DNA from 2 places in the Shewanella sp. 10B genome. Region 1 is predicted to be linked to the other one. Evidence: predicted binding sites of a transcription regulator. Region 1 holds the regulator's gene; the other holds the start of a gene.
What was found. The regulator MetJ, encoded in region 1, represses methionine synthesis genes. The targets are predictions, from matches to a motif close to TAGACGTCTAGACGTCTA.

Region 1 (4,434 bases):
TCTTTGGCGATGCCAACGATCCACAGAGTGAGGTCGCTATGCTACTCAACACTAAGATCACTTACCAAGATAAGACCCATTTAGGCACCAAGCCTAGGGTATATCGCGTTCCTACCAAAAGAGGGGGGATTTGATTATGAACAATACTTGGGGCGATATGGCGCAATATGATCCCGTCACTTGGCATTGGATCATCGCCGTGTATCTGTTTATGGCGGGTTTATCCGCCGGAAGTTTGTTGATTGGTATCGGTTTGCGTTGGTTTAATAAGGATCAAGCGCAGGGTGAGACCAGTATTCTCAAGGCCGCCGCCATTATTGGCCCAGTGGCCATTTGCCTAGGCTTGGCATGTTTAGTGTTTGATTTAACGAAGCCTTTCCACTTCTGGCTGATTTTAATCAACTATAACTTCCAGTCCGTTATGGCGATTGGGGTATTAGCGCTACTGGCTTACTCACCCTTGGCATTTGCCTACGCGATTCTTGTGCTGCGTGGTGAACTGCCAAAGTGGGGCTTAGGTTTCCTCGTGCCTATTGCTAAGCTGCTGATGCCCTTTAGAAAGCTGATTGAAGTGCTGCTGTTTATCCTCGCGATTGGTGTAGGCGCTTACACAGGCTTCTTAATTTCGGCCATGAATGCCTATCCAATGCTGAACACTGCGGTATTGCCGGCGCTGTTCTTAGTCTCTGGTTTATCGGCGGGCGCGGCGGCTAATGCGGTGCTGGCGCTGGTGATGTTCAAGACCGATAGCCACGACAAGACTTTAGCTAAAATGCATGGCTTAGAGTTGCCAGTGATGGCCATCGAAATCATGTTCCTGTTTATGTTGTTCTGCGCCTTGTACTTTAAGGGCGGTGCGGCTGCTGCGGCGCTGGCATCACTCACCTCTGGCGTGTGGGCGAGCGTATTCTGGATTGGCGTGGTCGGGATTGGTTTTGGTATTCCACTGCTGTTTATGCTGCTGCCTTCCGCGACTCGCCACAGCAAGGGCGCGATGATCATGGTGGCCTGCGCCAGCTTAACCGGCGTGTTAGCCCTGAGACACTTTATTGTGTATGCGGGACAAAGCTACCTGAGCTAAGTGATGTTAGAGAATGCTCTAACCCATGGCATTCAAACTAGCGCAACAAATATGAGTATTACTTTAATGCGATTAAGTGATACTCAAATGGGGTACAACACGCATCCCTGCAAGCAAAAAGCACCGATTAACGGTGCTTTTTTATGGCTGCGATTGGCAGGATTGGAAGGGGGTTATTGCGGTAATTATTGCGGCAATAGCTCAATCACAGATTTCACCGTAAGCACTAAGGCGCTGATAGCGCAGAGGGCTAAGGTTGCCATCTTGGTCTTATGCTTATCCACATTCCCCACCAGTTTACCCGCCACTAAATAGCCTAAAAAGACTGAGGGCAGCAGCATCAGGGATAACCATAAATGCTTGATTTCGAGCAGGCCCGTCACCCCAAGAATGACCAGCGCTATGGTCGAGCTGAAAATAAAGAAGGCAGAGAGTGCGGCGCGAAATTTTGAGGCATCCTTACCCGCCAACAAAATCGCCATCGGCGGGCCACCAATGGCGGCAATATTACCAAAGATCCCCGATACTACGCCCGCGCCAAACAGGGTTGCTTTATTCACTGGCAGGCTGAATTTATACAGGCTCAGCACCACGGCGACCGCCACAATGCCAGCAATCGCCAGACCAAGAATCGGCTGCGGTGCAAACAGCAACAGGCTGGCACCGATAAAACCTCCGGGCACACGACCGATTAACGCATATTGCAAGCCGTTGAATTCTAAGTGGCCACGCTCACGCAGTAGGGTGAGTAGGGCGATGGAAAAGCCCATCACAATCACGGGGGCGGGCACTAATTCGGGGTCGACAATATACAGCAGCGGACTCGCCACCACGGCAAGGCCAAAGCCAATCAGACTTTGGGTGAGGGCACCTAAAAACACAATCACAGACGCAATGGCGAGCGTTTGTGGATCTATCAAGGAGAACATAGGATTCCATCAAAAACAAAATAGGGATCGTTACTCTAACCCATCAGGCAAGATGAGTATTAACGATCCCTAATAATTAGTTACGGCAGGATTATGGACGCCTGAGCGTTATTCCATATCTTCCCACTCGATCCCCATTTCGTCCATCAACCGTTTCGCTTCGGCGGGAATGCTGTCTGGGCTATCTTTCGACAGATCGGCATCATTAGGCAGAGGCTGGCCGGTGTAGGCATGCAAAAATGCTTCACACAAGAGTTCGCTATTGGTGGCGTGGCGCAGGTTGTTCACCTGACGACGGGTACGTTCATCCGTGAGGACTTTTAGCACTTTGAGCGGAATAGACACAGTAATTTTCTTTACTTGTTCATTCTTCTTGCCATGTTCAGCATAGGGGCTGATGTATTCCCCATTCCATTCAGTCATTGACTCACCTGTTATAACGCTAAATTCGGGGCAGATTTTAAACCCTTACAGATAACAGTCAAATTATTGCTACTATTTCTTAGTGATTGCAAACAGATTTCTTTATGTTTAGACGTCTAAACGTCTTAACGCCTATTGACGATGCCACTGGGCTTAGGTACATTTAGACGTCCAGACATCTCTTTGCGAACTTAGGAGTTCCCGATGACCGCAGGCAAATTAGTGACCGAACGTCAATTAGCCACATTAGCAGTGCGTCAGGGTATCGAAAGCGATACTCAGTATGGCGCTGTGGTGCCGCCAATTTACCTGTCGACGAATTACGCCTTCGATGGTCATAAAAATCCTCGCGAATTTGATTACAGCCGTTCCGGTAATCCTACCCGCAGCATCCTAGGTGATGCCTTAGCTAAGCTGGAAAAGGGCGCAACTGGTGTAGTGACTTGCACTGGCATGGCAGCCATTACTTTAGTGACTACGTTGCTCGGCCCCGATGATTTATTGGTGGTGCCCCACGATTGCTACGGCGGTTCTTACCGTTTATTCACTAACTTGGCTAAAAAGGGCCAATTTAAACTGCTGGTGGTCGATCAAACCGACGCCCAAGCGCTTGAGCAAGCTATCGCCCTGCAACCTAAGATGGTGTGGATTGAAACCCCCTCTAACCCTCTGCTGCGAGTCGTCGATATCGAAGCTATCGCGGAGGCGAGCCACGCCGTGGGCGCTTTAGTGGTGGTCGACAACACTTTCCTCTCGCCCATTTTGCAGCAACCACTATTACTCGGTGCCGATATCGTTATCCACTCCACCACTAAGTACATCAATGGTCACAGCGATGTGGTGGGCGGCGCGGTGATCGCCAAAGATCCTCAACTCGGTGAGACCTTACATTGGTGGTCGAACACCTTGGGCTTAACGGGTTCAGCTTTTGATAGTTATCAAACCCTGCGTGGTCTGCGTACCTTAGCCGTGCGTATTCGTGAGCACCAAAGCAATGCCCAGCGTATTGTGGACGTGCTGACGAGCAGCCCAGTGGTGAGCAAAGTGTATTACCCCGGCCTTACGGACCACCCCGGCCATGCCATTGCCGCCAAGCAGCAAAAAGGCTTTGGCGCTATGCTGAGTTTTGAGCTTAAGGGCGGCGAGGCCGAAGTGGTCGCCTTTTTAGATGCCTTAAGTTTATTTAGCGTGGCCGAGAGCTTAGGTGGCGTTGAGAGTCTCGTGGCCGTGCCCGCGACTATGACACACAGGGCGATGGAGCCCCAAGCGCGTTATGAAGCTGGCATTAAAGACACCCTATTACGTTTGTCGGTTGGTATTGAAGATGCCGACGACTTAGTTGCAGATATTCAAGCAGGATTGGCCGCCGTCGCGGCTTGTCAGTAGAGGAATTCGAGATGGCACGTTGTCACTTACATAAATTTGGTGGTTCCAGCTTAGCCGATGCCGATTGTTATCGCCGAGTCGCCCATATTCTGTTAACCCATGGTCATAGTGATGATCTGGTGGTGGTGTCTGCCGCGGGTAAAACCACTAACTTTTTATATAAATTATTGTCCCTGCGCGATAGCAACCAATTATGGCAGGAAGAGTTACAAGTCCTTATCAGCTATCAGCAAGGCTTGATTGAGCAGCTGTTATCCAATGAGCAAGCGCGGGATCTGCGTGAGCGTTTAACCACGGATAAGGCCCAGTTAATCAGTCTGTTATCCTTAGATTCCCGTAACGATTACCAAATTAGCCATGTGGTGAGCTTTGGGGAGCGTTGGTCGGCGCGCCTGATGGCTGCGCTGCTGCGTGAATCGGGTGTGGCCGCAAGTCATGTGGATGCCTGTTCGATTCTCGTGGCCGACGAGGCCGCCGTGCCGCAAATTCGTGTGCAAGAATCCCGTACCAAAGTGCAAACCTTACTGGCCGCGCATCCTAACGAGCGTTTAGTGATCACTGGTTTTATCTGCGCCAACGAGCGTGGCGATACCTTGCTATTGGGTCGCAATGGCT
Region 2 (4,434 bases), 310 kb from region 1:
AGGGCGTACCTTGTATCTGCAAATCTGTAAGCTTTGTAATAGTTTAGGCTTTAGTTTGATTGCCGAAGGGGTTGAAACCCCTGAAGAAGCCGAGTTTGTTAAAGCGGCGGGGGTGAGTTATGTGCAGGGCTGGTTATACGCCAAGGCGATGCCAGGACCCGAGGCTAAAGCCTTTTGGTTGGAGAGAAATAGTGAGTGATACCTTAGTCAGCACCCTGCTGACGACATACGCCAATGCCAATTTGTCGGCTTGGGATAATTTGCGAGTCTTGTTATCCGAGTGCGCGTTGCAGCGATGTACAGCCCGTGGATTTGAAGTCGATTGCGACGATAGTCGCCCCCACTATTGGCTGCAGATTGAGGATAGTTGGCTCGATTGCGGCAGAACCAATGCCTACAGCGCAGCCATTGTCCCTTTAACGACTGAGGCTGTTCAAGGTGCAAGGATAATTGGCGTGCAAGACTGTGTACTGTTATCCGCCGCGCAGATAAACCTGCTGTGTATGCAAAACGCCCATTTTGACCACTGTTAATTCGAATCAAAGGATTAACCATTCTCCCGTCGGATAATTCCCTTGATAGCCAAAAGGTAGCCGTCCTTGTAAGTACCAAGCTAAACGTTCTTGGGTAAATTCTGAGAGCGTTGCATCGGCTAGCAGTAAAGTGGCTAAGGTATCGGCATCATCAGACACCAGTGCGCAAATCTCAGCAACGGGCATTATTTTCCACGTTTCCAGATAGGCGGTTTTCGCGATTTGAGCGACGATTTCGCTAGAGACTTGGGGCTTTAATCTGTCGGCCTGCTGATGGTCGCTAACGCATAAGCTTTCATAGGGTTCGGAGTAGGGCGGTTCGAAAAAACGGTCGGGATCCTTTTCAAGATAAGTGGTGATTTCTTCAAGGTTGCCTAAGGTGTTGGCCATGGGCTCGTTATGGCCCATCTTGGTCGCCCAAGAACAGGATTGGAGTTGTGCGATTAACGGCTTCATTGAGTCTCTGTCGTTTGCCTACAATGAAAGCCATCTTGCTGATTATGATGGGGTTAGGCAATACATCCTAAGCATAAAAAAAACCGCCCTAAGGCGGTTTTTTACAAGCGAAAGCGTGAGCTTAATACAGATTACAGACCTGCATCGGCGCGCAGTGCGTCAGCTTTATCCGTCGCTTCCCATGGGAACTCGTTACGGCCAAAGTGACCATAAGCGGCGGTTGCTTGATAGATTGGGCGAGCCAGGTTCAGCATTTCAGTCAGGCCGTATGGACGCAGGTCGAAGTGTTGACGGACTAACTTGATTAAGACTTCTTCAGACACTTTACCAGTACCGAAGGTCTCAACGCTGATAGACGTAGGTTCAGCCACACCGATAGCGTAAGACACTTGGATCTCACAACGGTCCGCTAAGCCTGCTGCAACGATGTTTTTCGCTACGTAACGGGCAGCGTAGGCCGCACTACGGTCAACTTTTGATGGGTCTTTACCAGAGAAAGCACCACCACCGTGACGTGCCATACCGCCGTAGGTATCTACGATGATCTTACGACCGGTTAAACCACAGTCACCCATTGGACCACCGATAACGAAACGGCCAGTTGGGTTGATGAAGTATTTCGTGTCCTTGTTCAGCCATTGTGCTGGCAGGACTGGCTTGATGATGGTTTCCATCACGCCTTCGATCAGATCCGCTTGGGCGATGTCTGGGCTGTGTTGGGTAGACAGTACGATCGCATCGATACCAACAATTTTGTTGTCTTCGTAAGCGAAGGTGACTTGGCTTTTCGCATCTGGGCGTAACCATGACAGAGTGCCATCTTTACGCACTTCTGATTGACGCTTCACTAATGCGTGGGCATAGGTGATTGGCGCTGGCATCAGAATGTCAGTTTCGTTGCTGGCATAACCAAACATTAAACCTTGGTCGCCGGCACCTTGTTCTTTTGGATCGGCACGGTCGACACCTTGGTTGATGTCAGGAGACTGTTTACCAATCGCATTTAATACTGCGCAAGAATCGGCATCGAAGCCCATATCTGAATGGACATAACCAATTTCACGAACCGTTTTACGGGTCAGCTCTTCAATATCAACCCAGGCAGAGGTGGTCACTTCGCCACCTACTAATACCATGCCAGTTTTGACATATGTTTCGCACGCAACACGTGCTTTAGGATCTTGGGCCAGAATCGCATCTAGCACAGCATCAGAAATCTGATCTGCAATCTTATCGGGATGACCTTCTGAGACCGACTCAGAAGTAAACAAGTGCTTTGCCATAGTAGGAAAATCTCGTCGTTAGCAATCAAACGTGTAGAAGCATCTACATCTAGACGGCTATTTTAGTGGAATTTCCCTTGGTTGCCACCCCCTAAACTAAATATTTGTGTGTAAAGTGAGGTAAGCCCCAAATCGGGCAGAGTTTGCGGCGCTGGAGTTTCTGCTCTAACTCAATGAATTGATAGCGGTATGTGGTTTTTGTTCCCGATGAGGTGGGTAAGTTGTCGCTGAGTTAAGCTCAAACCAAGGTTGTAGCCTTATCGTTATGGGGGCAATGTAATAAAGGATATAACATATTTGAATTATCGTATTACAAATATGTTTAATGTGTTTTAAGATGAATTCGCCTAAACCTTCAAAGGTGTAATCCACCAGACTGGACAGTGGAATGCAATTTTCGTTTGCGTCGCTTCGCTATGTAGGGGAAAATATGCGTCCAAATTGCCCGCTAGACCCCACAAATTAAGCAGGAGAGAGCATGTCTTCCCGTAAAGTACTCGCCAACGCAATCCGTGCGTTAAGTATGGATGCAGTTCAAAAAGCAAACTCAGGCCACCCTGGCGCCCCTATGGGCATGGCAGATATTGCTGAAGTGCTGTGGAATGATTTCCTTAAGCACAATCCGAACAATCCGAAATGGGTAGATAGAGATCGTTTTATCCTCTCTAACGGTCACGGATCTATGCTGATCTACTCTTTATTACACCTGACTGGCTACGACCTGCCTATCGATGAACTGAAGCAATTCCGTCAGTTACATTCAAAAACTCCGGGTCACCCAGAATACGGTTACACCCCAGGTGTTGAAACCACCACTGGCCCATTAGGGGCGGGGATCAGCAACGCTGTGGGTATGGCGATTGCAGAAAAAACCTTAGCGGCACAGTTCAACCGTGAAGGTCACGATATTGTTGACCACTACACTTACTGCTTCCTCGGCGATGGCTGCTTGATGGAAGGTATTTCCCACGAAGCTTGTTCTCTGGCTGGTACCTTAGGCCTAGGCAAACTGATCGCATTTTGGGATGACAACGGCATCTCTATCGACGGTCATGTTGAAGGCTGGTTTACCGATGACACGCCAAAACGTTTCGAATCATACGGCTGGCACGTGATTGCTAACGTTGATGGTCACGATAGCGATGCGATTCGCGCGGCTATCGAAGCGGCAAAAGCCGTGACCGACAAGCCGACCATGATCTGCTGCAAAACCATTATCGGTTTTGGTTCACCAAACAAATCTGGCAGCCACGATTGCCACGGCGCACCATTAGGTGATGCTGAAATCGCTGCAGCCCGTGAATTCTTAGGCTGGCCACATGCGCCATTCGAAATCCCTGCAGACGTATACGCAGGTTGGGATGCTAAAGAAGCCGGTAACGCTCGTGAAGCGGCTTGGAACGACAAGTTTGCCGCTTACGCTGCTGCTTACCCAGAACTGGCTGCCGAATACGAGCGCCGTGTGCTGAAAGGTGAATTACCAGCGGATTTCGAAGCTAAAGCGCAAGCCTTTATCCAAGAATGCCAAGCGAAAGGCGAAGGTATTGCGAGCCGTAAAGCGTCACAAAACGCGATTGCCGCTTTCGGTGCGGTTCTGCCTGAACTGTTAGGCGGCAGTGCTGACTTAGCAGGTTCTAACCTGACCTTATGGGCAGGTTCTAAGGGTATTCAAGAAGATCCAGCGGGTAACTACGTGTACTACGGTGTGCGTGAGTTCGGTATGAGCGGCATCATGAACGGTGTGTCACTCCACGGTGGTTTCATCAACTACGGCGCGACTTTCATGATGTTTATGGAATACGCACGTAACGCAGTACGTATGTCTGCGCTGATGGGCATTCAAAACATCTTCGTTTACACCCACGACTCTATCGGTCAAGGTGAAGATGGTCCAACTCACCAACCTGTTGAGCAATTAGCTAACCTGCGCATGACGCCAAACATGGCGGTATGGCGCCCATGTGACGCGGCTGAAACCGCAGTGGCTTGGAAAGCGGCTATCGAACGTCGTCATGCACCAACATCGCTAGTATTCAGCCGTCAAAACCTGAAGGCTCAAGCACGTACTGCTGAGCAATTAGCGAATGTGGCGAAAGGCGCTTACGTACTGCAAGACTGTGCAGGTACGCCTGAGTACATCCTGATTGCGACCGGTAGTGAAG

Region 2: metK (methionine adenosyltransferase) is a predicted target of MetJ. The motif match lies at 2,315-2,332, and genes of this name have one in related genera.

Annotation. Positions count from the first base shown of each region.
Region 1 is NZ_JAMDJO010000003.1:528,776-533,209, reverse strand. Features, by position in the region: gene M0415_RS14565 (4Fe-4S dicluster domain-containing protein) at 1-134, shown strand, start outside; gene nrfD (NrfD/PsrC family molybdoenzyme membrane anchor subunit) at 137-1,081, shown strand; gene M0415_RS14555 (sulfite exporter TauE/SafE family protein) at 1,267-2,010, opposite strand; gene metJ (met regulon transcriptional regulator MetJ) at 2,119-2,433, opposite strand; gene metB (cystathionine gamma-synthase) at 2,656-3,819, shown strand; gene M0415_RS14540 (bifunctional aspartate kinase/homoserine dehydrogenase II) at 3,831-4,434, shown strand, end outside.
Region 2 is NZ_JAMDJO010000003.1:214,366-218,799, reverse strand. Features, by position in the region: gene M0415_RS13255 (EAL domain-containing protein) at 1-199, shown strand, start outside; gene M0415_RS13250 (hypothetical protein) at 192-533, shown strand; gene M0415_RS13245 (hypothetical protein) at 540-989, opposite strand; gene metK (methionine adenosyltransferase) at 1,121-2,272, opposite strand; gene tkt (transketolase) at 2,751-4,434, shown strand, end outside.